Regions from separate parts of the Rouxiella sp. S1S-2 genome, predicted to be linked through region 2. Evidence: predicted binding sites of a transcription regulator. Region 2 holds the regulator's gene; each other region holds the start of a gene.

Evidence for each region. Region 2 encodes PurR, which represses purine synthesis genes. Its sites were predicted from a motif close to CANGCAAACGTTTGCNTG; they were not measured.
Region 1: a site for PurR is predicted at 2,011-2,028, ahead of rbsD (D-ribose pyranase). Genes of this name have one in related genera too.
Region 3: a site for PurR is predicted at 4,699-4,716, ahead of carA (glutamine-hydrolyzing carbamoyl-phosphate synthase small subunit). Genes of this name have one in related genera too.

The regions. Positions count from the first base shown of each region.
Region 1 is NZ_WFKL01000001.1:228,145-238,864, reverse strand. Features, by position in the region: gene kup (low affinity potassium transporter Kup) at 1-1,813, shown strand, start outside; gene rbsD (D-ribose pyranase) at 2,041-2,460, shown strand; gene rbsA (ribose ABC transporter ATP-binding protein RbsA) at 2,468-3,973, shown strand; gene rbsC (ribose ABC transporter permease) at 3,980-4,954, shown strand; gene rbsB (ribose ABC transporter substrate-binding protein RbsB) at 4,984-5,874, shown strand; gene rbsK (ribokinase) at 5,926-6,855, shown strand; gene rbsR (ribose operon transcriptional repressor RbsR) at 6,856-7,860, shown strand; gene GA565_RS01080 (FadR/GntR family transcriptional regulator) at 7,914-8,603, opposite strand; rRNA gene GA565_RS01075 (16S ribosomal RNA) at 9,135-10,677, shown strand.
Region 2 is NZ_WFKL01000001.1:1,952,686-1,963,405, forward strand. Features, by position in the region: gene cfa (cyclopropane fatty acyl phospholipid synthase) at 1-516, opposite strand, end outside; gene punC (purine nucleoside transporter PunC) at 863-2,062, opposite strand; gene punR (DNA-binding transcriptional activator PunR) at 2,234-3,136, shown strand; gene purR (HTH-type transcriptional repressor PurR) at 3,200-4,225, opposite strand; gene GA565_RS09180 (YnhF family membrane protein) at 4,563-4,652, shown strand; gene GA565_RS09185 (C40 family peptidase) at 4,789-5,700, opposite strand; gene GA565_RS09190 (Grx4 family monothiol glutaredoxin) at 6,189-6,536, shown strand; gene GA565_RS09195 (VOC family protein) at 6,758-7,156, shown strand; gene rnt (ribonuclease T) at 7,233-7,931, opposite strand; gene gloA (lactoylglutathione lyase) at 8,024-8,431, opposite strand; gene GA565_RS09210 (alkene reductase) at 8,556-9,647, opposite strand; gene GA565_RS09215 (DUF1289 domain-containing protein) at 9,850-10,089, shown strand; gene GA565_RS09220 (aldo/keto reductase family oxidoreductase) at 10,168-10,720, shown strand, end outside.
Region 3 is NZ_WFKL01000001.1:4,793,961-4,804,680, forward strand. Features, by position in the region: gene carB (carbamoyl-phosphate synthase large subunit) at 60-3,284, opposite strand; gene carA (glutamine-hydrolyzing carbamoyl-phosphate synthase small subunit) at 3,305-4,453, opposite strand; gene dapB (4-hydroxy-tetrahydrodipicolinate reductase) at 4,954-5,775, opposite strand; gene GA565_RS21960 (porin) at 6,383-7,534, shown strand; gene GA565_RS21965 (SMP-30/gluconolactonase/LRE family protein) at 7,701-8,567, shown strand; gene ispH (4-hydroxy-3-methylbut-2-enyl diphosphate reductase) at 8,644-9,594, opposite strand; gene fkpB (FKBP-type peptidyl-prolyl cis-trans isomerase) at 9,575-10,045, opposite strand; gene lspA (signal peptidase II) at 10,050-10,556, opposite strand; gene ileS (isoleucine--tRNA ligase) at 10,556-10,720, opposite strand, start outside.

The DNA of each region.
Region 1 (10,720 bases), 1.7 Mb from region 2:
GGTTTATGGTGACATCGGTACCAGCCCTCTCTATACACTGCGAGAGTGTTTTTCCGGCCACTACGGTTTTAACGTCGAACCCAGCGTGGTATTTGGTTTCCTCTCCCTGATTTTCTGGTTGTTGATTATTGTCGTCTCGGCAAAATATCTCTCCTTTGTTTTACGGGCTGATAACGCGGGAGAAGGCGGTATTTTGACCCTGATGTCGCTCGCCGGCAGAAATACCTCGGCAAGAACCACCGCCGTACTGGTTATTCTCGGTTTGATAGGCGGCAGTTTCTTTTACGGCGAAGTGGTGATTACGCCCGCGATGTCGGTGCTTTCCGCGATGGAAGGTCTTGAAATTGCAGCGCCAAGCCTCGATGCCTATATCGTCCCGCTCTCAATTTTTGTTCTTACCCTGCTGTTCTTCATTCAAAAACACGGAACCGGACTGGTCGGCAAACTTTTTGCCCCAGTGATGCTGCTGTGGTTTTTGGTGCTGGCGGTATTGGGTATTAACAGCATTATCGGCAATCCCGAAGTGCTACGTGCAATTAATCCGATGTGGGCAGTCAACTTCTTTATCGAGCATAAATCCTTCTCCTTCCTGGCATTGGGCGCGGTCGTGTTGTCTATTACCGGCGTCGAGGCGCTGTATGCGGATATGGGGCACTTTGGTAAACTGCCGATTCGCCTGGCCTGGTTTAGCGTAGTTCTGCCATCGCTGGTGTTGAACTACTTTGGTCAGGGCGCGCTGTTGCTTAAAAATCCTGAGGCGATTAAAAACCCGTTCTTCCTGCTGGCGCCTGACTGGGCGCTGCTGCCGATGCTGATTCTGGCCACTCTGGCGACCATTATTGCCTCTCAGGCGGTGATATCAGGAGTGTTCTCCTTAACCCGTCAGGCAGTTCGCCTGGGGTATTTGCCGCCGATGCGCATCATTCACACCTCAGAGATGGAAGCGGGACAGATTTATGTGCCGGTCATCAACTGGCTGCTCTATTTCGCGGTGGTCATTGTTATCCTCGGCTTCGAGCACTCAAGCAATCTGGCCGCGGCCTACGGCATTGCGGTGACCGGTACTATGGTGCTGACCTCTATACTCTCGTGCACCGTGGCCTATAAAAACTGGCACTGGAAAGGTTTTATTGTGGCAGTGCTGGCGGTGATTCTACTGTTCATCGACGTGCCGCTGTTCGCTGCCAATGCGACCAAAATACTGTCAGGCGGCTGGCTGCCTCTGGTGCTGGCGCTGATGATGTTTATCGTGATGACCACCTGGAAAAGCGAGCGCTTCCGCCTTATGCGCCGTATGCACGAGCACGGCAATTCACTTGAGGCGATGATTGCTTCGCTGGAGAAATCTCCGCCGGTGCGTGTTCCCGGTACGGCGGTCTATATGTCCCGCGCGACCAACGTCATTCCGTTTGCTCTGCTGCACAACCTCAAACACAACAAAGTGTTGCACGAGCGGGTGGTGCTGCTGACTCTGCGGACTGAAGATGCGCCGTTTGTGCATAACGTTCGCCGCGTCACTATTGAGCAGATGTCGCCGACTTTCTGGCGTGTGGTGGCGAGCTATGGTTTCAAAGAGACACCTAACGTAGAGGAAGTGTTCCACCGCTGTGGCCTTGAAGGTTTGTCGTGCCGCATGATGGAAACCTCATTCTTTATGTCGCACGAGTCGCTCATTCTCACTAAACGACCTTGGTATCTCTACTTCCGTGGCAAGCTGTTTATCGCCCTGAGCCGAAACGCCCTGCGCGCCCCGGATCAGTTCGAAATTCCGCCAAACCGCGTGATTGAGCTGGGAACCCAGGTCGAGATTTAATCTTTCTGGTCGTCATTATTTAAACGCCGTGGGTCAACGCCTGCGGCGTTTTGCATTTCGTCTTATCACCAGCCTTATCGTTTTATTCCACTTAATGGTTTACTCGCCGTTTACCTGTCAGCGAAACGTTTCGACAGCGATCACAAATTCATCGTCTGCCCATTGCTACGGCGTACAGATTTTCTAGAATCAGTTACCAGCGAAACGTTTCGCTGTTGGAGCTGATAATGAAGAAAGCCATGTTGTTGAATGCCGACGTTTCACAGGTTATTGCTAAATTGGGTCATACCGACACCTTGGCGATTGCCGACGCCGGTTTACCGATCCCCGCGACCACGCAGCGAATCGACCTTGCCCTGACGCAGGGTGTGCCGACCTTTTTACAAGTGTTTGCCACCGTTATCAGTGAGATGCAGGTGGAGCACGCCGTGCTTGCCGAGGAAATCAGGCAGCATAACCCCGAGCTTCACGCCACGCTGCTAGGCCAGTTGAAACAGCTGGAGCAACAGCAGGGAAACACCATTACGTTGGAATATGTTAGCCATCAGGCTTTCAAACAACAGACACAAACTACGCGTGCCGTGATCCGCAGTGGAGAATGTTCGCCATACGCTAACGTTATCCTGTCTGCCGGCGTCACGTTCTGAGGTCTCTATGCAACCTTTGCTGCAACTCTCAGGGATTGATAAAGCCTTTCCCGGTGTAAAAGCCCTGTCGGGCGCCGCGCTTAGCGTGTATCCGGGAAAAGTTATGGCGCTGGTGGGTGAAAACGGCGCGGGCAAGTCAACGATGATGAAAGTGCTGACCGGTATCTATCAAAAGGATGCCGGAACGGTTCATTTTCTCGGTAAGGAAGCCAGTTTTAACGGGCCGAAGGATTCCCAGGAAGCCGGGATCGGTATTATCCATCAGGAACTTAACCTGATCCCGCAGCTGACCATTGCTGAGAACATTTTCCTCGGCCGTGAGTTTGTTAACGGACTGGGGAGAATTCAGTGGAAAAAGATGTACGCCGAAGCCGACAAACTGCTGGCTCGCCTGAATCTGCGTTATAGCAGCCATCGACTCGTGGGTGAACTGTCGATTGGTGACCAGCAGATGGTCGAGATTGCCAAGGTGCTGAGCTTCGAATCGCAGGTCATTATCATGGATGAGCCGACCGATGCACTGACCGACACCGAAACCGCCTCCTTATTTAGCGTGATAAACGAGCTTAAGGCTGCCGGGTGTGGCGTGGTGTATATCTCGCATCGCCTGAAAGAGATTTTCGAGATTTGCGACGACGTGACGGTATTTCGCGACGGCCAGTTTATTGCTGAACGTCCCGTTAGCGAGCTTGAGGAAGACACGCTGATTGAAATGATGGTGGGACGGCGGCTTGAGGAACAGTATCCGCGAATCAACCATGCCCGCGGGCCGCTGCGCTTGTCGGTAAATAATGTTTCGGGACCGGGTGTAAAAGACGTCAGTTTCGCGCTTTACGGCGGCGAGATCCTCGGCGTTTCTGGCCTGATGGGGGCCGGACGTACTGAACTGATGAAAATTCTTTACGGCGCACGCAAAAAAACCGCAGGCACAGTCTCACTTGAAGGCCGTGAAATTCAGACCCGCACACCGCAGGACGGCCTGGCTAACGGCATCGTTTATATCTCTGAGGATCGTAAGCGCGACGGCTTAGTGTTGGGTATGTCGGTTAAGGAAAACATGTCGCTGACCGCGCTGCGTTATTTCAGTCGCCTGGGCGGCGGGTTAAAGCACGCAGAAGAGCAGCAGACGGTGAGCGATTTTATCCGTCTGTTCAATATCAAAACCCCGTCAATGATGCAGCCTATTGGCCTGCTTTCCGGCGGTAATCAGCAGAAAGTGGCTATTGCGCGCGGGCTGATGACGCGTCCCAAAGTGTTGATCCTCGATGAACCGACGCGCGGCGTCGACGTTGGGGCCAAGAAAGAGATTTATCAGTTAATCAATCAGTTCAAGCGTGAAGGTCTGAGCATCATTCTGGTCTCCTCCGAAATGCCAGAAGTCATTGGCATGAGTGACCGCATTCTGGTGATGCACGAAGGGCATTTAAGCGCTGAATTCCCTATAGAACAGGCGACGCAAGAAGCATTAATGGCGGCCGCTGTTGGCAAGCAATACGGCGTGAACCAGGAGTAAATGACAATGAGTTCTCAGACAATACCGGCCAATAAAAAGCGCTGGATCAGTAAAGAGTGGTTGTTAGAGCAGAAATCCCTGATTGCGCTGCTGGTGCTGATTGCGGTGGTCTCTTCAATGAGTCCAAACTTCTTCACGCTCAATAACCTGTTCAATATTCTGCAGCAAACCTCGGTTAACGCCATTATGGCCGTGGGCATGACACTGGTCATTCTGACTGCCGGTATCGACCTGTCAGTAGGCTCCCTGCTGGCGCTGACCGGCGCGGTGGCCGCTTCTGTGGTGGGGCTTGAATCCAGCGCCACGCTGGCTGTTATTGCCTCGCTGGCGCTGGGTGCGGCGGTGGGAGGGATCACCGGTGCTATTGTTGCCAAAGGCAAGGTGCAGGCGTTTATCGCTACGCTGGTAATGATGCTGTTGCTGCGCGGCGTGACGATGGTTTACACCAACGGCAGTCCGATAAGTACCGGTTTTAACGACGTCGCCGATACTTTTGGATGGTTCGGGATTGGTCGCCCATTGGGCGTGCCGACGCCGGTGTGGTTAATGGCTGGCGTTTTTGCTGCGGCCTGGTACATGCTGCACCACACCCGTCTCGGTCGTTATATCTACGCGCTGGGCGGTAACGAAGCAGCAACACGCCTGTCGGGTATCAGTGTCGATAAAGTTAAGATTATTGTTTATTCACTTTGCGGGCTGCTGGCGGCACTGGCGGGCATTATCGAAGTCGCGCGTCTCTCTTCTGCGCAACCCACGGCGGGGACCGGCTATGAGCTGGATGCCATTGCGGCGGTTGTATTGGGCGGCACCAGCCTCTCCGGAGGGAAAGGGCGCATTCTCGGTACGCTGGTGGGTGCGCTAATACTTGGATTCTTGAACAACGGCCTGAATTTGCTGGGCGTTTCTTCTTATTACCAGATGATTGTTAAAGCAGTCGTTATTCTGCTGGCAGTCCTGGTGGATAACAAAAGCAACAAATAACCTCCCCTACAGGAATATATACGATGACGATGTCTATGAAGAAAGTTGCATTATGGGTTTCTGCCGCTGCGTTAACCGCGTCATTCAGTGCTAACGTGCTGGCGAAAGACACCATTGCGCTGGTGGTTTCCACACTGAACAACCCGTTCTTTGTTTCTATGAAAGAAGGCGCGCAGCAGGAAGCCGATAAATTGGGCTATAACCTGGTGGTGCTTGATTCACAAAACAATCCGGCAAAAGAGCTGGCCAATGTGCAGGACCTGACCGTTCGCGGCACCAAGCTGCTGCTGATTAACCCGACAGACTCGGATGCGGTGGGCAACGCCGTGGCAATGGCCAATCAGGCGAAAATCCCGGTTATCACCCTGGACCGTCAGGCAACCAAAGGTCAGGTTATTAGCCACGTTGCGTCTGATAATAAAGTCGGGGGTAAAATGGCCGGTGACTTCATCGCTAAAAAACTGGGTGATAATGCCAAAGTTATTGAACTAGAAGGGATTGCCGGAACGTCTGTTGCCCGCGAGCGTGGTGCCGGTTTTAAAGAAGCCGCTGATGCGCATCATTTCAAAATGCTGGCCAGCCAGCCTGCAGATTTCGATCGCACCAAAGGTCTTAACGTCATGCAAAACTTGCTGACTGCGCACCCAGACGTTCAGGCAGTGTTTGCTCAGAATGATGAAATGGCGCTCGGTGCACTGCGTGCGCTGCAAACGGCGGGTAAAACAGATGTGCTGGTGGTCGGCTTCGACGGCACCGAAGACGGTATTAAAGCGGTTAAAAGCGGGAAATTGGGCGGAACCGTTGCTCAGCGTCCTGACCAAATTGGTATTATCGGTGTAGAAACCGCGGACAAAGTGTTAAAAGGCGAAGCTGTTCCAGCGGTCATTCCGGTTGATCTCAAGCTGGTTGCACAACCTTAATAGATATGGCGCCACTCTTTGGGGTGGCGCCACTGATTGGGAATAAAGGCAATGGATAAAGGTAAACTGGTGGTTCTGGGCAGCATCAACGCTGACCACGTGCTAAATATCAGGCAATTTCCGCAGCCGGGCGAAACGGTGATAGGTTCACATTATAATGTCGCGTTTGGTGGCAAAGGCGCTAATCAGGCCGTGGCAGCGGGAAGAAGCGGTGCCGATATTTCATTTATTGCCTGTGTAGGCAGTGACGACATCGGTGAGCGCGTCCGCAAACAGCTGGCCAGTGATAATATTGATACTCGTCCGGTCGAGGCAATCGCCGACACGACTACGGGTGTGGCGCTTATTTTTGTCAACGCCGACGCGGAAAACGTCATAGGTATTGATGCAGGAGCCAACAAAGCTCTGACGCCGGAATATCTCGCGCGTTATCAGCAGCAAATTATTGACGCCTCGGCTTTATTAATGCAGCTGGAATCTCCGCTCGAGTCGGTCATTGCGGCTGCACGAATTGCGCACGACAACGGAACTCAGGTTATTTTGAACCCGGCCCCGGCCTGTAAGTTGCCGGACGAGCTGCTGTCGCTGGTGGACATGATTACCCCGAACGAAACCGAAGCCGAAAAACTGACCGGCGTGAAAGTTATCACCGCCGATGATGCCGCGTGCGCCGCGAAGGTATTGCACGCTAAAGGCATTGCTACCGTTATCATTACGCTGGGCAGTAAAGGCGTGTGGCTGAGCCAGCAGGGCGAAGGCAAGAGCGTGCCAGGATTTAGCGTTAAAGCGGTAGACACCATTGCCGCCGGTGACACCTTTAACGGTGCTCTGGTAACGGCGCTGCTGGAAGGGAAGCCGATGGATCAGTCTGTGCGTTTTGCCCATGCGGCGGCAGCGATTGCCGTTACGCGGGCCGGTGCGCAGTCTTCTGTTCCATGGCGACATGAAATTGATGATTTTTTAACGCATCAGGAGTCTTAGTTGCCGACAATGAAAGATGTCGCCCGCCTGGCGGGCGTCTCAACCTCGACAGTCTCACACGTGATTAATAATAATCGCTTTGTCAGTGAGGCTATCCGTGAAAAAATTAATGCGGCGATTGCCCAGCTTAACTATGCGCCTTCCGCACTGGCCCGCAGCCTTAAAATCAACCAGACCCGCACCATCGGCATGCTAATTACCTCAAGCAGCAACCCGTTTTACTCTGAAGTGGTGCAGGGCGTTGAGCGCAGCTGTTACGAGCGCGGCTATAGCCTGATCCTGTGTAATACCGACGGTGACGAGGAGCGAATGAATCGCAGCATTGAAACGCTGCTACAAAAGCGGGTCGATGGGCTGATCATGATGTTTACTGAAAATCACTGCCCGTCGTCGGAGACGCTGAGCCGCTATCCTTCTATTCCCGTGGTGATGATGGACTGGGCGCCCTTTGCCGGCGTGAACGACATTATTCAGGATAACGCGTTTATCGGCGGCAAGATGGCGACTGACTATCTGATTGCGCAAGGGTATAGGCACATAGCCTGCATTATTGGACCGACCGATAAAACCACCTCGACCCAACGTCAGGACGGCTATCGTCAGGCAATGAAAGAGGCGGGCCTGGCGATTGCGGACGGGTTTGAAGTGACCGGTGATTTCGAGTTTTCCGGCGGGTTGTCGGCAATGCAGCAGTTACTGGCCCTGCCGCAGCGGCCAGATGCCGTTTTTGCCGGAAACGACGCGATGGCCGTTGGCGTTTATCAGGCAATTTATCAGCACGGTCTGCGCATTCCGCAGGACATCGCCGTGATGGGATACGATGATATTCAGCTGGCACAGTTTTTAACGCCCCCTTTATCCACAATCCATCAACCTAAAGACGAGTTGGGCGAGCTGGCAATAGACACTCTATTACATCGGCTCAAGGACCCCGAGGCTGAGGCGCAGGTTCTGGTACTCACCCCCGAGCTGGTGGTACGCGGATCGGTTGGCGTAAAATCCTGACTTTTTGTTCTCCCTTCTTCTCTATATATATAGAAGGAGAAGAGAGGCGATAATCAGGCCGGGTCGCGCAGTAAAATAACGCAGGCGTCTAATGCGCCATTTGCATCGCCTGCCACAATGGCATCAACAATGCGCTGGTGGTGCTCGAGCTTAATCACCTCATTGCCAGTAATGGCGCGGAAGTAACTCTGATAGACCGAGCTGAACAAATTGGCAAAGGAAGTGAGGAACGGATTTTTCCCCGCTTCGTAGATTAGCTGATGAAATTGAGCATCCACGGTAATCCAGCGCTCCCGGTCGAAGTTTTCATGAAGGTCGCGCATTTCCGACATATATAAAGAGAGTTGCTGCTTTTGTTCCGCGCTTGCCTCAACGGCGGCCAGCGAACAGGCCTGAGGTTCGAGCGCCTTACGCAGTAAAACAAAGTGTGACATAACCTGGTCGAAGTTTTCACGCGTCATCCACCAAGTCAGCAGCTCACTGTCAAGAAAGTTCCAGTTGCTCTGCGGCATTACGCGCGTTCCAATACGAGGACGCGGCAGCAGCATGCCTTTGGCCGTTAATGTCTTAACCGCTTCACGAACGGCGGTGCGACTTACCCCGAACAACTCCCCGAGTTCAATCTCTCCTGGCAGGATACTTCCCTCGGCATATTCGCCAGACAACACGCGTTGCGCAATATTCTCTGCAAGAAGATAGGAAAGGTTTCGTTGAGCTGCCTGTTGTTGGGCGTTGAGTGACATGAATTACGTCCTATACGGTAGAAAGGTCTCAATATTCAAACTAGTTTACTCCAGTAAAAGCGGAGTAAATGATGAGTTTACGGATAAAAATGGCGCTTTATTATGCGTTTATGGCGCATTTGTAGAAAAAAGAGACGGTTGGTAATTTATTTCGAATAAAGGCTTGCGGCTCCACAAAAACTCCCTATAATGCCGCTCCAACGACAGGGAACAACGCAGCAGCAACGCGGTGTGAACGAGTCGGGAAGAATTAAAAATGATGTTGATTGATAAAATAATCGGTTGACATTAAATGAGGAAAGCGTAGTATACGCCACCTCGAGTTAGCAAGCGAAAGCGCGTAACTCACTGCTCTTTAACAATTTATCAGACAATCTGTGTGGGCACTCACAAGACGATATCAGCCACTTCGGTGGTAACAGAATATCAAGGCAGCAATGCCAAGTCTTAGAGTGACCAAGCAGTAATTCATTATGAATGATGTGAAGTAACTTTGAGCATCGCTGAACTTGTTTCAGCAAATCGAACTTTTAATTGAAGAGTTTGATCATGGCTCAGATTGAACGCTGGCGGCAGGCCTAACACATGCAAGTCGAGCGGTAGCACGGGAGAGCTTGCTCTCTGGGTGACGAGCGGCGGACGGGTGAGTAATGTCTGGGAAACTGCCTGATGGAGGGGGATAACTACTGGAAACGGTAGCTAATACCGCATGATGTCGCAAGACCAAAGTGGGGGACCTTCGGGCCTCACGCCATCGGATGTGCCCAGATGGGATTAGCTAGTAGGTGGGGTAATGGCTCACCTAGGCGACGATCCCTAGCTGGTCTGAGAGGATGACCAGCCACACTGGAACTGAGACACGGTCCAGACTCCTACGGGAGGCAGCAGTGGGGAATATTGCACAATGGGCGCAAGCCTGATGCAGCCATGCCGCGTGTGTGAAGAAGGCCTTAGGGTTGTAAAGCACTTTCAGCGAGGAGGAAGGCGTTGTTGTTAATAGCAACAGCGATTGACGTTACTCGCAGAAGAAGCACCGGCTAACTCCGTGCCAGCAGCCGCGGTAATACGGAGGGTGCAAGCGTTAATCGGAATTACTGGGCGTAAAGCGCACGCAGGCGGTTTGTTAAGTCAGATGTGAAATCCCCGAGCTTAACTTGGGAACTGCATTTGAAACTGGCAAGCTAGAGTCTTGTAGAGGGGGGTAGAATTCCAGGTGTAGCGGTGAAATGCGTAGAGATCTGGAGGAATACCGGTGGCGAAGGCGGCCCCCTGGACAAAGACTGACGCTCAGGTGCGAAAGCGTGGGGAGCAAACAGGATTAGATACCCTGGTAGTCCACGCTGTAAACGATGTCGACTTGGAGGTTGTGCCCTTGAGGCGTGGCTTCCGGAGCTAACGCGTTAAGTCGACCGCCTGGGGAGTACGGCCGCAAGGTTAAAACTCAAATGAATTGACGGGGGCCCGCACAAGCGGTGGAGCATGTGGTTTAATTCGATGCAACGCGAAGAACCTTACCTACTCTTGACATCCACGGAATTCGCTAGAGATAGCTTAGTGCCTTCGGGAACCGTGAGACAGGTGCTGCATGGCTGTCGTCAGCTCGTGTTGTGAAATGTTGGGTTAAGTCCCGCAACGAGCGCAACCCTTATCCTTTGTTGCCAGCACGTAATGGTGGGAACTCAAAGGAGACTGCCGGTGATAAACCGGAGGAAGGTGGGGATGACGTCAAGTCATCATGGCCCTTACGAGTAGGGCTACACACGTGCTACAATGGCATATACAAAGAGAAGCAAACTCGCGAGAGCAAGCGGACCTCATAAAGTATGTCGTAGTCCGGATTGGAGTCTGCAACTCGACTCCATGAAGTCGGAATCGCTAGTAATCGTAGATCAGAATGCTACGGTGAATACGTTCCCGGGCCTTGTACACACCGCCCGTCACACCATGGGAGTGGGTTGCAAAAGAAGTAGGTAGCTTAACCTTCGGGAGGGCGCTTACCACTTTGTGATTCATGACTGGGGTGAAGTCGTAACAAGGTAACCGTAGGGGAACCTGCGGTTGGATCACCTCCTTACCTAAAGATACGCATTGTGCAGTGTCCACACAGATTGTCTGAT
Region 2 (10,720 bases):
AAGCAAACGCTGCCCTGGTTGCAGTTGCAGCTTATCGCAAATCATTTTTAATTTGGCTTCTTGTGCCTGCTCAAGCGTGGTGGCGTCTTTCCAGTATGCACATGAATATTGCATAAACGGGTCGAGCATTTTACTAAAGAGATCATTACCGAGGTCGTAATGTTCTTTACCGACAATCCACGCGCGTTTGCGAGATTGCAGGTTGGTCAGTCGCGCCGCAGCAATGCGCAACGTATCTTTGAGGTGATGCGGGAGTTTATCTTCAAGCCCCGCCTCTACGACGCGATGAAAGAACATGTCTAATCTTTCACATTCCCACCAGCCGTCCATATAACTCTCGCCAAGGCCTAGAGAGCCGTCCTGGAGCACGCGCTTAAAAAAGTCGGGATTTTTAACTTTAATGTCAAAAGGGCGGGTTCCATTAACTTCAATGCCTGCCATCGTTAACATTTCGCTCGCGATTCGGTACCAATGATTGTCTTGAATACTCAAGTCTTCTACACACGATGAACTCATAGCTTCTCCATCACTTTCTCTTCTGACTTATTAACCTGCTTTAAAAGCAACGGCCATTTGCAGGTCTTTATGAGAACAGGCGATTTATCCGCCTTGTCTGAAATATGACTATGAACAGAGGAAAATACAGAGGACACCTGACGATAATTCGCCGCGGTGAAAGCATCCTTGCACTAAAAATGTGACGCGTTTCGCGCGCCTAAAAGTTACTGTGATAAAAGTTTTGTAAAAGTGATATTTTATTATGTTGTTTTGAGTATAAGCTCGCCTGCGCGCATTCTCAATATTAAATCGCTGCAGGCGCATCTATTGTTCAAGTTATTGTACCGCAAGGGTATTATTGCAATCAGTTAGCATGCTCTGCTTCTGGATGTCCAGACTTCTCTTCCTTCGCCGAAAGCGTTAAAAGAAAATATCCAATCCCGACAAGCCCAACCGTCGACAGCATTACCGTCACCGTAGAGAACAACGGCTGCTCGATAAATGCAGAAACCATCATGCTGGCGAAAAAACACAAACCTAACTGTAGCGTATTTTGCAATGCTGCAGCCTTGCCTGTATTGGCAGGAAATGCCATTAGTGCATTTGCCACTACAATCGGGTAACAGGCACCGTTAACTAACGCCATCAGACAGAATGGGATTAACAGGGTCACCAGTGTTGATTGCGTCATTGTCGCAATAAAATAAAGTGACACGACGCTTACAGCATAGCCCACTAATAGCCAAGGCAATAGGCGGGTGCCTTCAATTTTACTGATAAGCATTCTGCAGCCGTAACCACCGAGTAAAAAGGCTATCGTTTGAGGAACATAGCTTAGGCCAATGGCTGAGGGTCCGTATCCCATTTCACTTAAAATAAAAGGTGAGCCGGTCAGCCAGGCAAAAAATCCAGCCGAGGAGGCGGAGTAAATCAGCACGTTTCCGGTATAGACACGCGATGACAGCATGGCGGTAAGCCCACTTTGCGGCTGCAGCTTCTCGGCAATCGATTTTTTAGTTTCCCGCAGGGTAAAAGTAAACATCAGCAACAGAGCACTGATAACCAGCAGCAGTGCGAAAATCACTCGCCAGTTAAAATGGTTGAGCACCCAGGCACCCACCAGCGGCGCCAGTGCAGGTGAAAGCGCGACCAACGGCATAATGCTGGCAAACGTACGTTTTGCAACCGATGCAGAGTAACGGTCAACCACCAGTGCCTGCCAGCTTACCGCCGCTGCACATACCCCAACCGCCTGCATAAAACGCAGAACCAGCAGTAACTCGGTGCTCTGCACCCAGATCATGCCAAGGCAGCTGATTGAAAAGAGGCTTAGACCGGCGAGTAAAATCGGCTTGCGGCCAAAGCGGTCGGAGAGCGGGCCCCAAAATAGCTGTGCGGCGGCAAAGCCTGCCAGAAAAATGCTCAGGCTCGAGCTGATCGCGCTGGCAGAGGTGCCGAGGTTATCTTGCATCTCGCTGAATGCCGGTAAATACATGTCAGTTGCCAGAAAGCCGAGCATGCTCAGCCCAGCAAGGTAGAGTAAAAAGCCAAATGAGGGTTTCATGATGTTCTCTTATAATACGAAAAAGTAGCTAAAAGTGTTGTAGGGGTGTTGCCAGTGGCGCAGTGTATCTGCTTGGCTTGTGGGTTGTGAAACGTTAATATTTGCACCCTAGGATGAAAAAAATTGAAAGCAAGAGGACGGCGCCAATGAGGTTTGAAACAGGTGGCAGCAATGTGGTCTGAATATTCTCTGGAAGTGGTGGACGCCGTGGCCCGCAATGGCAGCTTTACCGCGGCTGCACAGGAGCTTAATCGTGTGCCCTCAGCCATCAGTTATCAGGTGCGGCAGTTGGAGGAGTGGCTGGCCGTTCCGCTGTTTGAACGCCGTCACCGCGACGTGGAGTTAACGCCTGCCGGCCGTATTTTTGTTGATGAAGCGCGCGTGCTTATCAAAAAAATGATATCAACCCGTCGTCAGTGTCAGCAGGTGGCTAATGGTTGGAGCGGCCAGCTGCGTGTAGCAGTAGACCGTATCGTCAAGCCTGACCGCGTGCGGCAGCTGGTGGTTGATTTCTATCGGGTATTTCCTGATACCGAGCTGTTGATTCAGGGCGAGGTATTTAACGGGGTATGGGACGCTTTGGCAGACGATCGTGCTGACGTGGCGATTGGCGCAACCAGCGCGGTGCCGGTCGGCGGGCGTTTTAGCTTTCGCGATATGGGCACGCTGCCGTGGCACTGTGTAGTGAGTGCCCAGCATCCGTTGGCTGCTCATAAAGGCGCATTAAACGATGAGGCCCTGCGTCCTTATCCGGCGCTGTGTATTGAAGATACTTCAAGAAGTCTACCCAAAAGAGATACCTGGACACTCGATAACCAGCGCCGCCTGGTGGTCCCAGACTGGACCTGTGCCATTGATTGCCTGTGTGAGGGGTTGTGCGTTGGCATGCTGCCGGTGCACATGGTTGAGTCGTGGCTAGCGCAAAAAAAACTGGTGGTGCTTGAGTTGGCCAACAGCTTTCCTGAAAGTCCGTGCTGCCTGACCTGGGATCAGCGTAACCATTCACTGGCGCTTGACTGGCTGCTTGACTACCTTGGGGAAAGTGAGACCTTGAACGAGGAATGGCTGCGCTAAAGAAATGCTGCCCTTGGCGCGGCTGAGGGCCAGCGTGAAGGGCAAGTTAGGCTAATAAGTGTATTAACGGCGATAGTCAAGATACGGGCCATCGGCCACTGAGCGCCTTTCAACCAGCTTGGGCTTCACCTCAATGGTTTGCTGTATTTCGCGCTTGCTGATAATGCGGTCAAGCAGCATGGTAAAGGCCATTTCTCCAAGGCGTTCTTTCGGTTGATGTACGGTGGTGAGTGCCGGTGAAAAATAACGCGCATTGCGAACGTTATCATAACCAATGACCGAAATGTCTTGAGGAACGCGCAGACCCATTTCGTCGGCTGCACAAATCGCGCCCATTGCCATGACGTCACCGCCGCAGAATACTGCGGTAGGGCGCTGCTTCTGGTTTAGGATTTTTTGCATCGCCTGGTAACCGGATTCGGGTTCGAAATCGCCCTGAACTACCCATTCATCTCGCACTTCAATGTTGGCTTCGTTTAACGCTTTCAGGAAACCACGGTAGCGGCCACCGCCGGTGTTGCGGTTAAGCTGGCCGGGTATGGCGCCAATATCGCGATGGCCACGCTCAATCAGGTAGCGACCCGCCAGATAACCGCCCTCGAAGGCGTTATCAATGATGGAGTCGGTGAAGTCGTTTTGCGCTTCGCCCCAGTCCATGACTACCATTGGAATAGACCGGTACTCTTCCAGCATGGCAAGGAGTTCAGCGGGATATTCTGCACACATTACCAGCAGGCCATCGACGCGTTTTTGCGCCAGCATAGCGAGATAGGCAGTCTGTTTTTCAAAATCATTATGCGAATTACACAAAATCAGCGTGTAGCCTTTGGCGAAGCAGCTATTTTCGACCGCTTCAATAACTTCGGCAAAATAGGGCGCTTCACTTGAGGTTGCCAGCAGGCCGATTGATTTAGTGTTATTAACCTTCAGGCTACGCGCGACGGCACTGGGAGAATAGTGCAAATCTTTGATAGCGGCGCGAACAGCAGCTTTGGTTTCTTCGGCGACGAATCGGGTTTTATTGATGACGTGCGACACGGTTGTAGTCGAAACACCGGCGCGCTTAGCGACATCTTTTATCGTGGCCATGTAAAAATCACTCCTGAACTAACCATTTTCAGCACGTTAGTTTTTTGTTAATCGTTTGCCTGCGTGCATTCAACTGCATAAATCATTTTAAGCAGTCAAATCGTTGGATGGTTCCAGAAAGGCCTGAAAGAAGCGTCGGGCAACTACGACCGGGCACACAGCGTGGTAACCGCTAATTTTCTCTTATAACTCAAAAAAGGGAAAGCCAAATTTTTGCTTTAGAGTAAAGTGATAGTGTTGTGTACTTTCTAAATGGACGTTTTGGCGAGATTTAGGCAGAATAAGATGGCGTACAAAATGTAGGGTTTTTGCCCCTTTTATCTCGTAAGGAGTTCACGTGGATACTAACCTGAAATATTCATTAATGACCGTAGTCTGCGCACTCGCGATGATTGTTGCTTTTAGCTTCACCGCAGTCATGCACTAATTTTTAGCGCGAGAACGGAAAAGGGCGATTTCTTATCACAGAAATCGCCCTTTTCTATTTTACCAAAACGACGCACCGTTTTAGTCTTAAACCATTCGTTAAATGCTATTCACAGGTTTCAGCGAGAAATCATTATTTAACGAATCGTTTTTGGCGTCATCACCCGGCGAGCACCCACATAGTGGTCTTGCCAGTAGTTATCTGCCAGATAACTAATTTTAATCTCTTCACCGGTGCGCGGTGACTGAATAAATTTGCCGTTGCCGAGATAAACGCCTACGTGATCGGCTGCGCCGCGTTTTGTTATTCTAAAGAACACCAGATCGCCCGACTCAAGTTCACCGCGTGCAACCGGTGCTGCATCACGCAAATGGTACATCTCATTGGCGGTGCGAGGCATTTTAATTCGCATTAAATCTTTGTACGCGTAATAGACCAAACCGCTGCAATCAAATCCGGTGTTAGGTGAGGTACCACCCCAGCGATAAGGCTTGCCGACCTGGTGCATCAGCTTGTTCATCGCGGTCTCTTTCGCGTGCAGGTATTTCTTCTTATGTGCTGCGCTTAACGTGAGCGGTGCGCAGGATTCTGTTTTTGCCTGATGCTTACGGTGTCGGCCGTAGGCTTTTTTCGGTTCTTTCGCGCAGACCACGTTGGTCGTGCTGGCAAGAGAAGTTGTAATATTTTTAATTTCTCGTTTCGGCTTTTCAGCCTGATGTTTCGCCAGCTTTCGGCTGACCGGCTTTTCGGCCTTGTGTCTTACTAACTTAGTACTGGTAGGGTGTTTAGCTTCCACCTTCGTTTTGGCATGCACCTTTTCTTTTGTCTTACTGTGTTCTTTTGCTTTTGATTGTTCTTTTACCGGAACAACTTTGGTCTTCTTATTGCTTCTGGCAACGACCTTTCGCTTTCGTCGTTCATCAGGCTTTGCCTGACTTACGTGCGCTTCCGCTTGCTTTGCAGAAACGCGACTGCTTGGCGAAGCATGCGCCAAATTCAAAAAAAGCTGGGTAAACAGCAGCACAAAAAGCGTAAACATTAAACGCATGGCGTCGCTACCAATATTAGGCCGAAGTTAAACATCAAAAGATGTCCCAGTATTCCCCAAAAGCGGGAGACAAAACAGCACGAATTGCTTCGATTCTAATTCATATTGTGAGTAAAAGTTAATAACTTTTTTTTTGGGCGAAATATAAGCTATAACGCTGAAAAATTAACCTAAATTCAGAGGCTTAAACTCACCTTACCCAAAGGATCTTGTCAAGATCGTTTGGGTTAAAGTCACAGAATAAAAATGTTATTCTATATGAATGTTTATTTTTGCACTGTTTTGGTAATCAGGGATACTATCACCGACATTAGGGTGATGCATCAACTTAGGCTTATTTAGCGTGTAAAGACCCTACAAAAAATGACGTTTTCATCTGAGCGCTGCCCTCGTTACAATGGCAGACAGTTGATCAGGTTTTTCCCGATTTAAGCTTTTGCGACATAAATACGACGTAACAGCCAATTAATGGCTTGAGGAAGCAAAAAATGACCACCACTATTGAAAAAATCCAACAACAGGTTTCCGAGAACCCAATTCTTCTTTATATGAAAGGCTCTCCTAAACTGCCAAGCTGCGGTTTCTCTGCACAGGCCGTTCAGGCGCTGTCAGCCTGCGGCGAGCGTTTCGCCTATGTCGATATCCTGCAAAACCCGGATATCCGCGCCGAAATGCCAAAATTCGCTAACTGGCCAACCTTCCCACAGCTGTGGGTTGACGGTGAACTTGTCGGCGGCTGCGATATCGTCATCGAAATGTATCAGCGTGGCGAACTTCAGCAGTTGATCAAAGAAACGGCCGAGAAATACAAATCTCAGGAAGAGCAGCCAGAATAAGCCGTCTCGACTCTGATAAAGAACGGCCAGGATAGCTGCTTTTCAGATTAATGAAGAACCCCACTTTTGTGTGGGGTTTTTTTATGAGGTCGTGAAGCCGATAACGTGAAATCCACAGCGGGAGGTAGGGCGCTCGGGCCTAACCTTGGGGTTGATGAACGCGCTATGGCTTGTATATTGACCAAGCCAATCTGGTTAATGAGTCAGCGTAGGAGTGCAACATGATAAATCATCTTGATCATCTGGTATTAACCACCCACGACGTGAAAGCGTGTGTCGATTTTTATACCCGAGTATTGGGTTTTACGCTTGAACAGTTTGGGGCAAATAGGTTAGCGCTTAAGTTTGGTGAACAAAAAATAAATATCCACGAGTATGGTAAAGAAATAGAACCCAAAGCACACCTGCCTGTTCCGGGGTCTCTCGACCTTTGTTTTATCGCTTCACTGCCTATCGAACAGGTTAAATTAAAATTAGAAAGCCATCATTGGCCGATTCTTGAAGGGCCAGTGAATAGAACCGGCGCGCAGGGGCCGATTGTTTCATTATATATGCGAGACCCCGATCTGAACCTCATCGAGATATCACGTTATATTGCTCAGCCTTCCTCGGGAAACTAAAAATGAGTGTCATAAAAAAAGCGGCGTTGAAAAGCCGCTGATTTTTTTAATTTTTAGAACTTTATTCCCGCCGAGCTTATTGCTCCGGGTCGCCGGTTTCTTCTGCGGCGATCGGCAGTGGCCAGCCGCCTAAACGTTTCCAGCGGTTGACCAGTTCACAGAACAATTCTGCAGTTTGCTCGGTGTCGTACAACGCCGAGTGCGCCTGCGCGCTGTCAAAAACAATCCCGGCGCTAATGCAGGCTTTTGCCAGCACGGTTTGCCCCAGCACCAGCCCGCTCAACGCCGCAGTATCAAACGTGGCGAACGGGTGGAAAGGGTTGCGCTTTAGGCCCGCGCGTTCGGCCGCGGCCATCAGGAAGCTATGGTCGAAATTGGCGTTGTGCGCAACAATAATCGCCCGATTGCAGTCCTGCTCCTTCATTCCCTTGCGGATAGCTTTAAAAATGGCGTGCAGTGCATCGTACTCGCTCACCGCACCGCGCAGGGGATTGGTTGGGTCGATGCCGTTAAAGGCCAGCGCTTCAGGATGCAAAATCGATCCCTCAAAAGGCTCCACGTGAAAATGCAGCGTTTCGTCGTTGTGCAGCCATCCGTCTTCGTCCATACGCAAGGTTACGGTTGCAATTTCAAGCAGGGCGTCAGTCTGGGCATTAAACCCGGCGGTTTCTACATCAATTACCACGGGATAAAACCCACGGAAACGACCTTTCAGGGCGTTAATGTCACTTTTGTCAGCCATCTTTATCTTATCTTTAACGAATTCAGCGCGCATTATGGCAAATTTTTGAGCCAGATGCAGGAGGGAGAAGCAAATAGAAGAAAGGGCGCTGAATTAGCGCCCCGAAGTCACGATGTGAAAAGGGTTTAGTTGCCCAGACCCTGACCGGCGTGTTTGGACTCGATAAGCTCGATTTTGTAGCCGTCTGGGTCTTCAACGAAGGCGATAATGGTGGAGCCGCCTTTAACCGGGCCTGCCTCACGCACTACGCTGCCGCCCGCGTTGCGAATGTCTTCGCAGGTTTGTGCCACGTCATCAACGCCCAGCGCCAGGTGACCGAATGCGGTACCGTGGTCATAGCTGTCAACGCCGTAGTTGTAAGTCAATTCAATGACCGCACCTTTGCTTTCGTCTTCATAGCCAACGAAGGTCAAATCATATTTGTATTCGGTATTTTGACTGGTGCGCAGTACGCGCATGCCCAGCACTTCAGTGTAAAATTTAATCGAGCGCTGCATGTCGCCAACGCGGAGCATGGTATGGAGTAAACGCATAATTTCCTCTGATTTCCAGTTAAAATCTCTTGAATACTAGACTAACTGAATGAAATTGCTTTGTCTTTAGGACTGCGCCCAACAGCGCAGTCTGTAATCAACGTGGAAATAAAAAGGGGATGCCTTACAGCGTTGGGTAGTCGGTATAACCCTGTGCGCCGCCGCCGTAGAAAGATTCTGGCTGTGGGGCGTTCAATGGGGCATGACTTTTTAAACGCTCAACCAGGTCTGGGTTAGCGATATAGCTGCGGCCGAAAGCAACGGCGTCGATGTACCCTTTCTCAATCAGTTCTTCACCTTTCTCAGCGGTGTAGGCACCCGCGCCGACAATTACGCCTTTGTAGTGCTGGCGAATAACTTTACGGAATTCCTCGGTATAAGCCTTGCCGCCTGCCCAATCTGGCTCTGAAATGTGTAGATACGCCAGGTTGCGCTTGTTCAGCTCATCCAGTAGATAGACTGCCGCGGCTTCTTGATCTTCACCGTTGTCCAGGCCGTTGAATGGGCCCATCGGTGAAATACGAATGCCTACGCGCTCAGCGCCGATTTCAGCCACGGTGGCGTCAACCACTTCCAGCGTCAGGCGAGTGCGGTTTTCAATGCTGCCGCCGTACTGGTCTTCACGCACGTTTGAGGCCGGTGACAGGAACTGGTGCAGCAAATAGCCGTGGGCGGCGTGCAGTTCGATATAGTCAAAGTCTGCTTCGCGAGAATTAGCGGCCGCCTGACGGAAGTCATTAACAATGCCCGGAATTTCACCAATTTCAAGTGCGCGTGGCGTTGAACAATCTTCACGAACCGCATTGCCATGTTCGTCACGCAGGCTGGTGCGGGTGCCTGCGGCAATAGCAGAAGGCGCGACCGGCGCCAGATTACCGGGCTGCAGGCTGGTGTGCGAAATACGGCCTACGTGCCAAAGCTGCACGGCAATATTGCCCCCTTTAGCATGAACACCCGCAACAATTTTTTTCCACGCGGCGGTTTGCTCAGGCGTGTGCAAACCCGGTGCACCGGCATAGCCTTTCGCCTGGAAAGAAACCTGCGTTGCTTCGGTTATAATCAGCCCGGAACTATGACGTTGAGCATAGTACTCGCCCATCAGTGGCGTCGGGATATCACCCGGTTCAATACTGCGCAAGCGGGTTAACGGTGCCATGAATACGCGATTAGGTAAGGTTTTATTGCCGACGATGAGGGGGGTAAAAAGCTGGGTCATGGTTAATCCTTTCTCTAAAAATTAGACTAGTCGATTACTGAATAATCCCTACACGTTAATAGACCGATCAGTCTAGGTCAACCCGACCCGCATTCGATAGCTCATTTTGCTACGTAGAGATGCATCACTTCTGTCGATCTGGTATAAAATGTATCCAACTTGTTAATTATTTATCCTTTATATTTACTAAGGCGGAGGAATTTTGGCTCAGCAGCTTGAGTTTTTTGACATCCCCAGCCCGTGCCGTGGTGTATGTCAGGCAGGTCCTAACGGTTTTTGTCGTGGTTGCTTTCGCAGCCGCGAGGAGCGTTTTGGCTGGATGAACATGAATGATGTCGAAAAGCGTCACGTACTGCGGCTCTGTCACCAGCGTTATCTGCGTTTGAAACGCGCGACCAAGCCTTCTGACGATCCCGCCCCTGAACAGCCTTCTCTGTTTTAAAATCCCTTTTAAATCAATAAAAAATTGCCGAAAGCAGCTATGCTTGCTGCTAAATAACGAGATAAGGAAATAAATCGCATGGAACAACGTACGCGCATTGCACCGCAAGGACCGGAATTTTCCACGATGATCTGTGGATATTGGCGGTTGATGGAGTGGGGCATGACAGCGCAACAACTGTTGGCCTTTATCGAGCAGCACGTCGAGTTGGGAATGACTACCGCCGATCATGCCGACATTTACGGAAACTATCAGTGTGAGGCTGCCTTTGGTGCGGCGATGAAATTGAAGCCGGCGCTGCGTGAGAAGATGCAGTTGGTGAGTAAATGTGGCATTTCAACCACCGCCGCCCCGGGTAATCGCATCGGCCACTACATTACCGATAAAGCCTACATTGTTGCGCAGGCAGAGCGCTCGCTGGTGAATTTGCACACCGATTATCTTGACCTACTGCTTATCCACCGTCCCGATCCGCTGATGGACGCGGACGATACCGCAGAGGGTCTTATCGCGCTGCATCAAAGTGGTAAAGTGAAACATTTTGGCGTGTCAAACTTCACACCCGCACAGTTTCAACTGCTGCAATCTAGGCTGCCGTTTGCACTGGTGACCAATCAGGTCGAGATTTCAC
Region 3 (10,720 bases), 2.8 Mb from region 2:
GCAGCTTACGCCGCGCCCTTCAGAATCAACGGTAATCATTGAAGAACTAATCGTGTTAATTAGCCTTTAATTTTTGCGTGCATTTCCTGGACTGAAATAACCTGCTCAGTCGGGTCGGAAGACAGCGCCATCGCGGTCGCAAAGCCACCGTTCAACGTAGTGTCGTAGTGCACTTTGTACTGCAGTGCGCTGCGGCGAATAAGTTTGGAATCTTCAATCGCCTGACGACCCGCGGTAGTATTGACGATGTAACTGTATTCACCGTTTTTAATGCGGTCCTGAATGTGTGGACGGCCTTCATGCACCTTGTTCACCAGGCGGATGTTAATGCCCGCCTCACCCAGAACAACGGCAGTACCGTGAGTCGCATCCAGTTCGAAGCCGTGTTTTTGCAGCTTGGCAGCCAAATCGACCACGCGCGCTTTATCTCCGTCGCGAACTGACAGCAGTGCACGACCGGCCTTTTTCATGCCGGACAGGCTGCCCAGCTGCGCCTTGGCAAACGCTTCGGCGAAGCTACGGCCAACGCCCATGACTTCACCGGTGGAGCGCATTTCAGGGCCGAGGATGGGGTCCACGCCAGGGAATTTGTTAAACGGCAGCACCACTTCTTTCACAGAGTAGTACGGCGGGATAACTTCCTTGGTAATGCCCTGCTCGGCCAGAGTCTGCCCCGCCATCACGCGAGCGGCCACTTTCGCCAGCGGCACGCCGGTGGCCTTGGAGACAAACGGTACGGTACGCGCAGCACGTGGGTTAACTTCAATCAGGTAAACTTCGTTGGCTTTAACCGCAAACTGCACGTTCATCAGGCCACGAACCTGCAGCTCAAAGGCCAGCTTCTCAACCTGCTGACGCATGACGTCCTGAATCTCTTTGCTCAGGGTGTAAGCGGGCAGTGAACACGCGGAGTCACCGGAGTGAACGCCAGCCTGCTCAATGTGCTCCATAATGCCGCCAATCAGCACGCGCTCGCCGTCGCAGATAGCGTCAACGTCGACTTCTACCGCGTCGTCAAGGAAACGATCCAGCAGTACTGGCGCATCGTTAGAGACGCTTACCGCGTTCTGGAAGTAGCGACGCAGGTCGATTTCGTCATAAACGATTTCCATTGCGCGGCCGCCCAGCACGTATGAGGGACGCACCACCAGCGGATAACCCAGACCGCTGGCTTTTTCAACTGCCTGTTCGATAGTGGCAACTGTGGCGTTAGCCGGCTGTTTCAGGCCCAGACGGTGAACCGCCTGCTGGAAACGCTCACGGTCTTCAGCACGGTCGATAGCGTCCGGGCTGGTACCGATGATTGGCACGCCGCAAGCTTCCAGCTCGCGAGCCAGTTTCAGCGGAGTCTGCCCACCGTACTGCACGATCACGCCTTTTGGCTGCTCGATACGCACGATTTCCAGCACGTCTTCCAGCGTTACGGATTCGAAGTATAGACGGTCGGAAGTGTCGTAGTCGGTAGAAACCGTTTCAGGGTTACAGTTAACCATGATGGTTTCATAACCGTCTTCGCGCAGCGCCAGCGAGGCGTGTACGCAGCAGTAGTCGAATTCGATACCTTGACCAATACGGTTTGGCCCGCCGCCCAGCACCATGATTTTTGGTTTGCCGGTGGTCGGGTTGGACTCGCACTCTTCTTCATACGTGGAGTACATGTAGGCGGTGTCGGTGGAGAACTCGGCAGCACAGGTATCAACGCGCTTATAAACCGGGTGCAGATTGTGCTTGTGACGCAATTTGCGCATTTCGCTTTCAGATACGCCAACCAGTTTCGCCAAACGCAGATCTGCGAAGCCTTTGCGTTTCAGAACGCGCAGCAAATCATAATTTAACGAGCTAAAGCCGCCCTCTGCCACTTTTGCTTCCAGTTGAACTAATTCTTCAATCTGCACCAGGAACCAGCGGTCAACGTTGGTCAGGTTAAAGATGCCGTCTACTGACATGCCCGCACGGAATGCGTCGGCGATGTACCAGATACGGTCTGAACCGGCTTCTTTCAGTTCGCGACGAATTTTGGTCAACGATTCAGGATCATCGAGATTAACGATAGGGTCAAAACCGCTGGCCCCCACTTCCAGGCCGCGCAGCGCTTTCTGCATCGACTCCTGGAAAGTGCGGCCAATCGCCATCACTTCACCGACAGATTTCATCTGAGTGGTGAGACGGTCGTTAGCACCGGCAAATTTCTCGAAGTTGAAACGAGGAATTTTAGTCACAACGTAGTCAATTGACGGCTCGAAAGAGGCCGGTGTTTTGCCACCGGTGATGTCGTTCATCAACTCGTCGAGGGTGTAGCCCACAGCCAATTTGGCCGCCACTTTAGCAATCGGGAAACCGGTCGCTTTTGAAGCCAGTGCCGAAGAGCGTGACACGCGCGGGTTCATTTCGATAACGATCAGACGGCCGTCTTTCGGGTTAACGGAGAACTGTACGTTTGAACCGCCGGTTTCTACGCCGATTTCACGCAGTACCGCCAGCGAGGCGTTACGCATGATTTGATATTCTTTGTCGGTCAGGGTCTGAGCAGGTGCCACGGTGATGGAGTCACCGGTGTGGATGCCCATGGCATCGAAGTTTTCGATTGAACAAACGATGATGCAGTTGTCGTTTTTATCACGCACCACTTCCATCTCGTACTCTTTCCAACCGATCAGCGACTCGTCAATCAGCAGCTCTTTGGTTGGCGAGAGATCCAGACCACGAGTACAAATCTCTTCGAACTCTTCGTGGTTGTACGCAATACCGCCGCCGGTGCCGCCCATGGTAAAGGAAGGACGGATAATGCACGGGAAGCCAACGTCTGCGGCAATCACCAGCGCTTCTTCCATGTTATGTGCAATACCTGAACGCGCCGTGCCTAATCCGATTTTCTTCATCGCGATATCAAAGCGACGGCGGTCCTCTGCCTTGTCGATAGCGTCGGCGGTGGCACCAATCATGGTCACACCGAACTCAGCAAGCACGCCCTGACGCTCAAGCTCCAGCGCACAGTTCAGTGCAGTCTGGCCGCCCATTGTCGGCAGTACGGCGTCTGGACGCTCTTTTTCAATAATTTTGCGTACAACTTCCCAGTGAATAGGCTCGATGTAGGTGGCATCGGCCATATCAGGGTCAGTCATGATGGTGGCTGGGTTGGAGTTCACCAGAATGACGCGGTAACCTTCTTCGCGCAGCGCTTTACACGCTTGGGCACCGGAGTAGTCGAACTCACAGGCCTGCCCGATAACAATCGGACCTGCGCCCAGAATCAGGATGCTTTTTATGTCTGTACGTTTTGGCATTTTAAATCGCTCCTGTTCTCTTATTTGTCGCTGTTGCGGTAGGCTTCAATCAGTTCAATGAAGTGATCGAACAAAGGTGCTGCATCGTGCGGACCCGGGCTCGCTTCAGGGTGACCCTGGAAGCAGAACGCTGGCTTGCTGGTGTGATGCAAACCTTGCAATGTACCGTCGAACAGTGATTTGTGCGTGGTGCGTAACGTGTCCGGCAGGCTGGCTTCTTCTACCGCAAAACCGTGGTTCTGTGCGGTGATCATCACGGTGTTGTTATCAAGATTTTTAACCGGATGGTTGCCGCCGTGGTGTCCAAACTTCATTTTTGACGTCTTGGCGCCGCAGGCCAGTGCCAACAATTGGTGGCCCAGGCAGATACCGAACACCGGGATTTCAGTGGTCAGGAAAGTTTTGATGGCTGCAATGGCATAGTCACATGGCTCTGGGTCACCCGGGCCGTTTGACAGGAAGATGCCGTCCGGATTGAGTTTGAGCACGTCTTCTGCAGACGTTTTTGCCGGCACCACCGTCAGGCGACAGCCGCGGTCAACCAACATGCGCAGAATGTTGCGCTTCACGCCGTAATCGTAGGCCACGACGTGGAAAGGTAAATCCTCAGCCTTCTTCGCTTCCGGCAAATCGCCTTCAAGAGTCCAGCTACCCTGCTGCCAGCTGTAAGACTCTTGCGTGGAGACTTCTTTCGCCAGATCCATGCCTTTCAGCCCCGGGAAAGCCTTGGCTTTTTCCAGTGCCAGCACCGCGTCCACATTATCACCGGCAATGATGCAACCGTTCTGCGCACCCTTTTCACTCAGCAACCGAGTCAGCTTACGCGTGTCGATATCCGCGATACCAACGATGTTGTGGCGCTTGAGGTAATCAGAAAGGGATTCTTCATTACGGTAGTTGCTGGCAATCAGGGGGAGGTCGCGAATAACCAGACCTTGAGCGTGTACTGCGGAGGATTCTTCATCAGCGGCGTTAGTGCCGACATTGCCGATATGAGGATAAGTAAGAGTAACGATCTGGCGGGAATAGGAAGGATCAGTGAGGATTTCTTGATAACCGGTCATCGACGTATTGAAGACCACTTCTCCTACTGCCGTTCCCTCTGCCCCGATGGCCCGACCGTGGAATTGGGTTCCGTCTTCCAGAACCAATAGCGCTGACTTTATCAAAGCATCCTCCAAGAATAATCAATCATTATATTTGCATATTAATTCAGATCCAGTGACCTGATCAATGCAAAAATTGCACTCAGAGCGGTAATTTTTTCTACCCTAAAAGCTAATTTTTGGCAAATTGCGCGCATTCTAATGATGAGCGTTTGGTTTGTCCACCAAAAGCACCATTATTTTACTGTTTTTTGCTGCACTCAGTGAAATGAGCACCGGATAGCGATAAAAGGACGGGATAAGTAAGCATAGTAAACGTTTGCGGGGAGGTTTGTCTGAAAAAATCGGTTTTTGACGCAGTTTAGATAATTATGATGAAATGATCTGGTTATTTTATACTCAATACGGTAATCAAATGATCATTAACACCTTAAAATATAGGTTTGGGAAACAAACCGCATCATAACGCCCATTTTATAGATAAAAGAAAAGGGCAATAAAATAACTGCCCTTTTATCAAAACACTATGATTAAAACAACCACATCACGATTGTTGGAGAACCTTATAAATCTTCAAGACCCAAGACATCTTTCATGTCATAAAGACCACTTTTCTTGGATGATACCCATTTCCCCGCACGAACTGCACCATTAGCAAAAGTCATGCGGCTGGAGGCCTTGTGGGTAATCTCGACGCGCTCGCCAATATCGGCAAACATGGCGGTGTGTTCACCGACAATATCGCCCGCGCGAATAGTCGCGAAACCAATACTCATTGGGTCGCGCTCCCCAGTGTGACCTTCACGCGCATAAACCGCACAGTCTTTTAAATCACGGCCTAACGCACCTGCAATTGCCTCACCCATTGCCAATGCCGTACCTGATGGTGCATCGACTTTGTGACGGTGATGGGCTTCAACGATTTCAATGTCGGTGTAATCGCCCATCACTTTTGCCGCTTTTTCAAGCAGCTTCAATACCACGTTGACGCCAACGCTAAAGTTAGCGGCGAAAACGATAGGGATCTGTTGCGCAGCCTGGCTAATTGCCGCCTTACCCGCATCATCAAAACCGGTAGTGCCGATAATCATGCCTTTACCGTGCTGTTGGCAGAAGCCAAGGTGTTCAAGGGTGCCTTCAGGACGGGTGAAATCGATTAAGATATCGAAATCATCAACCACGGCTTCCAGGCTATCGCTTACGCGAACATTCATCACGCCCGCACCGGCCAGTTCACCCGCATCGGTGCCGACCAATGAAGAACCCTTGCGCTCTAATGCGACACCCAGTACCACGCCCTCGGCCTGCTGTACGGCCTGAATCAGCTGGCGACCCATGCGCCCACCGGAACCGGCAATCGCCATGCGGATATCAGCTTTGCTCATAATTTCTCTCTTTATTAATGTGTGCTGCCGTAAAACAGAATCAGGTTAACCACCCCGCTCCATCACGGCTAGTGAAATTGCCTCATAATTAGAAAATTATGATAGAGGCGCGCTAGCATCAGTAAATCTATTTTGCTCTGACTGAATAATGTCGGACATCTCCCCTTAATCACAAGACAAATCAACACTCTCTGCCCTTTTGATAAAAAATTCACAAAAACGAATAGCTATGCAAAAGTGTGAATAATGTGCGCTTAAGCACGTTTTGACAATGTTGTTTTTGTCGACGGCGATGAATTTATTAGTGGTGATATAAATAATTCATATTTCGTTATTGGATTTTGCTGAACCGTTATGTTAATAAATAGCCAGCTAATTTTAAGTCGATGAATTATTGCAAAAGCGAAACTATATAAGCTAACCAATAATCACGGCATGTCAGTAAGTTAGCGATTGGAAGGTTTTATTTAAAAACAGACTATTACGCAATGAGTGTCGTTATTCTAACAAGGCAGGCTGCGGCATAGATCTTTAATGCTCGTTAATCCCCCTCGTGCATAACAAGGGAAATGAGGATGCCAACACAGCATTGGCACCTGGAGTCGTTATGAAATTTAAAATGAATAGGGTTTCACAAACGGTTGTCGCCGGCCTGCTATTGGGTGGCGCATCTTTCGCAGCACAGGCAGAAATCACGCTTATCAAACAAGATCCGCAACCTTATGACCTGCTTAGCCGTCTCGACTTTAAAGTCGGCGGCAGTATTCGTCCGCAGGTTGTCAATACTATGGGCAACTCTGATAAAGGCTCATACAAAAACAACGGTTATGACGGCGGCACCCGTTTCCGCTTCTCTGCTGATTATTTCCTGTTTGATGATATTCACTGGGTTAGCTATTACGAACTGGGTGTAAATATTCCGGCGGTATTCGACTGGGATCAACATTATGCAAAAGGCGCACATGACACCACCCGTCGCCAGCTGTATACCGGCTTCAAGAGCAAAACCTACGGTACGTTGACTTATGGTCAGCAGAACAGCATCTATTATGATGTTGTTGGCGCTAAAACCGACGTGTGGGATGACGACATGTTAGCCCAGGCTCCGGGCAACGGCATCAACGGTGACTATGATGGTTCTTATCGTTCACGCAAGATGTTGAAATACAAGTATGCTGCAGGTCCAGTGGATCTTTATGCCGCTTACCTGTTCTCAGACGATGACCTGCTTGAATCCAATAACCTGGCCTACAAACGCAAAGGCGGCGGCTCCGTTGGCGCAAATTGGCACATCAATGACACCTTAACGTGGGGTACGGCGTATAACTACACCAGCGCCGAAGTTAAGAACCGTGCCGCTGGCGGCTCTAAAGACTATGACCAGAGCATTTTGGGTACTGCACTGTCGTGGACGCCGGGCAACTGGACACTGTCTGCAGGCGGCGGCTGGTACCACAACTTCCTGACCACTAAAATCAACAACGATCAGGACTACTTCGCGGGCAACGCCTACGGTGTGGAATACTATGCCGGTTACAACATTCCAATCAAACAGTACGCCATCAAGAGCATTCAACCGTACTTCATGGGTGACCATCTGAAATACGTGAGCGGTCGTGACTACCAGCGTACCGACAACGGCGTGGGCATCGCGTTGAAACTCGACTACGGCTTCCAGGTTGATTTCGAGCACATGATCACCAACTCTACCGACGATATTGGCGACCTGAACCTGGTTCGCCTGTACTACAACTTCTAATCTACGTTGTAGAAATCCGTCTTTATGAGTTACCTGGCCTGCTGAAACATCAGCAGGCTTTTTTTTACCCTCGCCCCCTTAACTTGCTGCTTCTGCTTTCCCCATGTGGCAAAGCGCGGCTAAACTCATTACACAGACACTTTTAGCCCTTGCAGGAGAAACCTTGATGACCGCATTTTTGAGGTCCGAGATAACCGCCGTTAACGATTATCGCGCCGAGTTGGGTGAAACACCCGTCTGGTGCCAGCGCACCCAGTCACTGCTTTGGATGGATATTCTTAACCAGCGACTGCTGCGCTACTGGCCTGAAACGCAAGCCTTCGAACAGCGCGAACTTCCCTCGATTACCAGCGCGGCTCTGCTGACTGAAAAGCAGGACACTTTTTTACTGGTCACTCAGGACGGAATTTCACTTTACGACTACGCCAATGAAACCTTCACCCTGCTCTGTGACTATGCGGGGGCAGAAGGCACAAGGCCTAACGAAGCCGCGATCGCCCCAGATGGTTCTCTGTGGTATGGCTCGATGGATCTCAAAGAAAAAGAAAAAATAGGCGCCTGGTTTCGTTATGAAATCGGTGACTCTGCGCCAGTGCTGATGATGGACAAGGTTGGCACGCCGAATACTCTGGCCTGGTACGAAGGGAAAGTGTGGTTTGCCGACAGTACGCAGAAACGTTTCTACTCCGGCAGCGCCAGAAGAATAAATCCTTTAAAACTCTCCTGCCACTCTTCCGGCGATAAAACGCCCGATGGTTCAACCCTGACTGAAGACGGCATATTGCTGACTGCCTGCTGGGGAAGCCACTGTCTGCTGCGACAACAGATCAATCAGGGTGAACTCTTAACGCTTGATACGTTAAAGGTGCCAGTGACTCAGCCAAGCTGCTGCACCTTTGGCGGTGCGGATATGCGGCGGCTGTTTATTACGTCGGCGAGAAAAGAGTTAGAAAATCCGGGGGAAATCGAGGGGGCGCTGCTGCAGGTTGAAACCTCAACGCGTGGCGCAGGGCAATATCAGTTTACACTTTAAGCGTTGCTGCTCTTGCATCCCCGCCTTCCCCTGCTGAAATAGCGGGGGAAGGACTAGGGTGGGGAAATTTTAAAAATCAGCTTACCGCTTTAATATCGATACGCAGCTCTTTTGGAACTTCGAAAACGATATTTTCTTCACGGCCGTCCATGTTAACTACGCCGAGGCAGCCCAGCGTTTTCAGACGGTCGATCACTTCCTGCACCAGAATGTCTGGCGCAGAAGCACCGGCCGTTACGCCTACGCTGAGCGCACCTTTAACCCACTCTTCTTTAATGTCTGCTGCAGAATCTATCAGATAAGAAGGCTTACCTACACGCTGGGCCAGTTCTGCCAGGCGGTTGGAGTTAGAGGAGTTTTTAGAACCCACCACCAGCACCACGTCAGCATCGTCAGACAGGTTTCGCACCGCTTCCTGACGGTTGGTAGTGGCATAGCAGATATCGTCTTTACGCGGACCCACAATTTTTGGAAAACGCTCGCGCAAGGCGTCGATCACTTCCGAGGTGTCATCAACCGACAGCGTGGTCTGCGTCATAAAGCATAGATTGTCCGGGTCTTTAACGTCCAGCTTCGACACGTCAGCCGGTGACTCCACCAGATACATGCCGCCGTTGGGGTTGTTGTATTGGCCCATGGTGCCTTCCACTTCTGGGTGCCCGGCGTGACCAATCAGGATGGCTTCAGTGCCTTTACGGCTGGCACGCGCCACTTCCATATGTACTTTCGTTACCAACGGACAGGTGGCGTCAAACACGGTCAGATCGCGCGATTTCGCTTCGGTTCTCACAGCCTGAGACACGCCGTGCGCAGAGAAGATCAGGATAGAACCGTCTGGCACTTCGCTGATTTGCTCAATGAATACCGCGCCGCGCTGGCGCAGGCTGTCTACGACATAACGGTTATGCACCACTTCATGACGCACGAAAATCGGCGCGCCGTAAAGCTCGAGAGCACGTTCAACGATGGTAATGGCACGGTCAACACCGGCACAGAAACCTCGTGGGTTAGCCAGCAGAACTTGCATTAGACGCCTCCATTTCAGGGTCTATCTTTAACACTTCAATATCAAAATCAATATGTTGCCCAGCCAAGGGGTGATTGAAATCGACGGTAACCGAACCTTCGGTCACTTCGCGAACCACGCCGGGCATTTCACTGCCGTCACGGGTTGTGAACAGCATGATGGTACCGACGTCAGGAACGCCGGTCTCCAAAAAATCACGCAGAGGGAAGAACTGAATCAGGTCAGGACTTTGGGTCCCAAACGCTGACTCAGGCGATAGCGTAAAGGCTTTTTTATCGCCAATTCGCAGACCCAGCAGCTGGTTTTCCAGCGCGTCCGACAGGCTACCGTCGCCCAGTCGGAACAAAGCGGGTTTGCCGTGACTGAGCGTCGATTCCGCCGTAGAGCCATCTTCCAGCTTCAGCGTGAAATGAACCAGCACCGCGCTGTCGTGTATCACCTGCTCGGCCATTCTCTTATCCCTTACTTTTTGCCGTTTTGTCCGGTGAGGACATAAAGCCCTCGAGGACAACTAACACTGCACCGACGCAAATAAAGCTGTCGGCCAGGTTGAATATTGGGTAGTGCCAATCTTTCACATAAAAATCAATGAAGTCGATGACAAACCCGTGAACCATGCGGTCAAACAGGTTACCCAGCGCACCGCCGATAATCATCGCAAACGCGATATTGTTCAGCTTTTGCCTGCCACTGCTGCGGTACATCAGCACCAGCAGAACGACGACAATAACTAAGGCAATGGCGGCAAAGAACCAGCGCTGCCACCCGCCCTTGTCTGCCAGGAAACTGAAGGCAGCACCCGGATTATGCGCATAAGTCAGATTGAAAAACGGGATCAGCGGCATTGATTCGCCAAGTTGGAAATGATCCATCACCCACACTTTGCTGCCGAGATCCAGGACCAGCACAACAACCGCCAGCCAAAGCCAGCGGAGTCCGGTAGAACAAATAGGTTTAGCCATTATGCAAATTCGCGCTCTTCACCGTCACCGGCGATGTTGGTCGCACAACGTCCGCAAACTTGCGGATGCGCTGCATCATGTCCCACGTCGGTGGTGTAGTGCCAGCAGCGCGGACACTTCTCGCCCGCCGCTTTTTCCAGACCGATTTTCAGGCCCTTCACCAG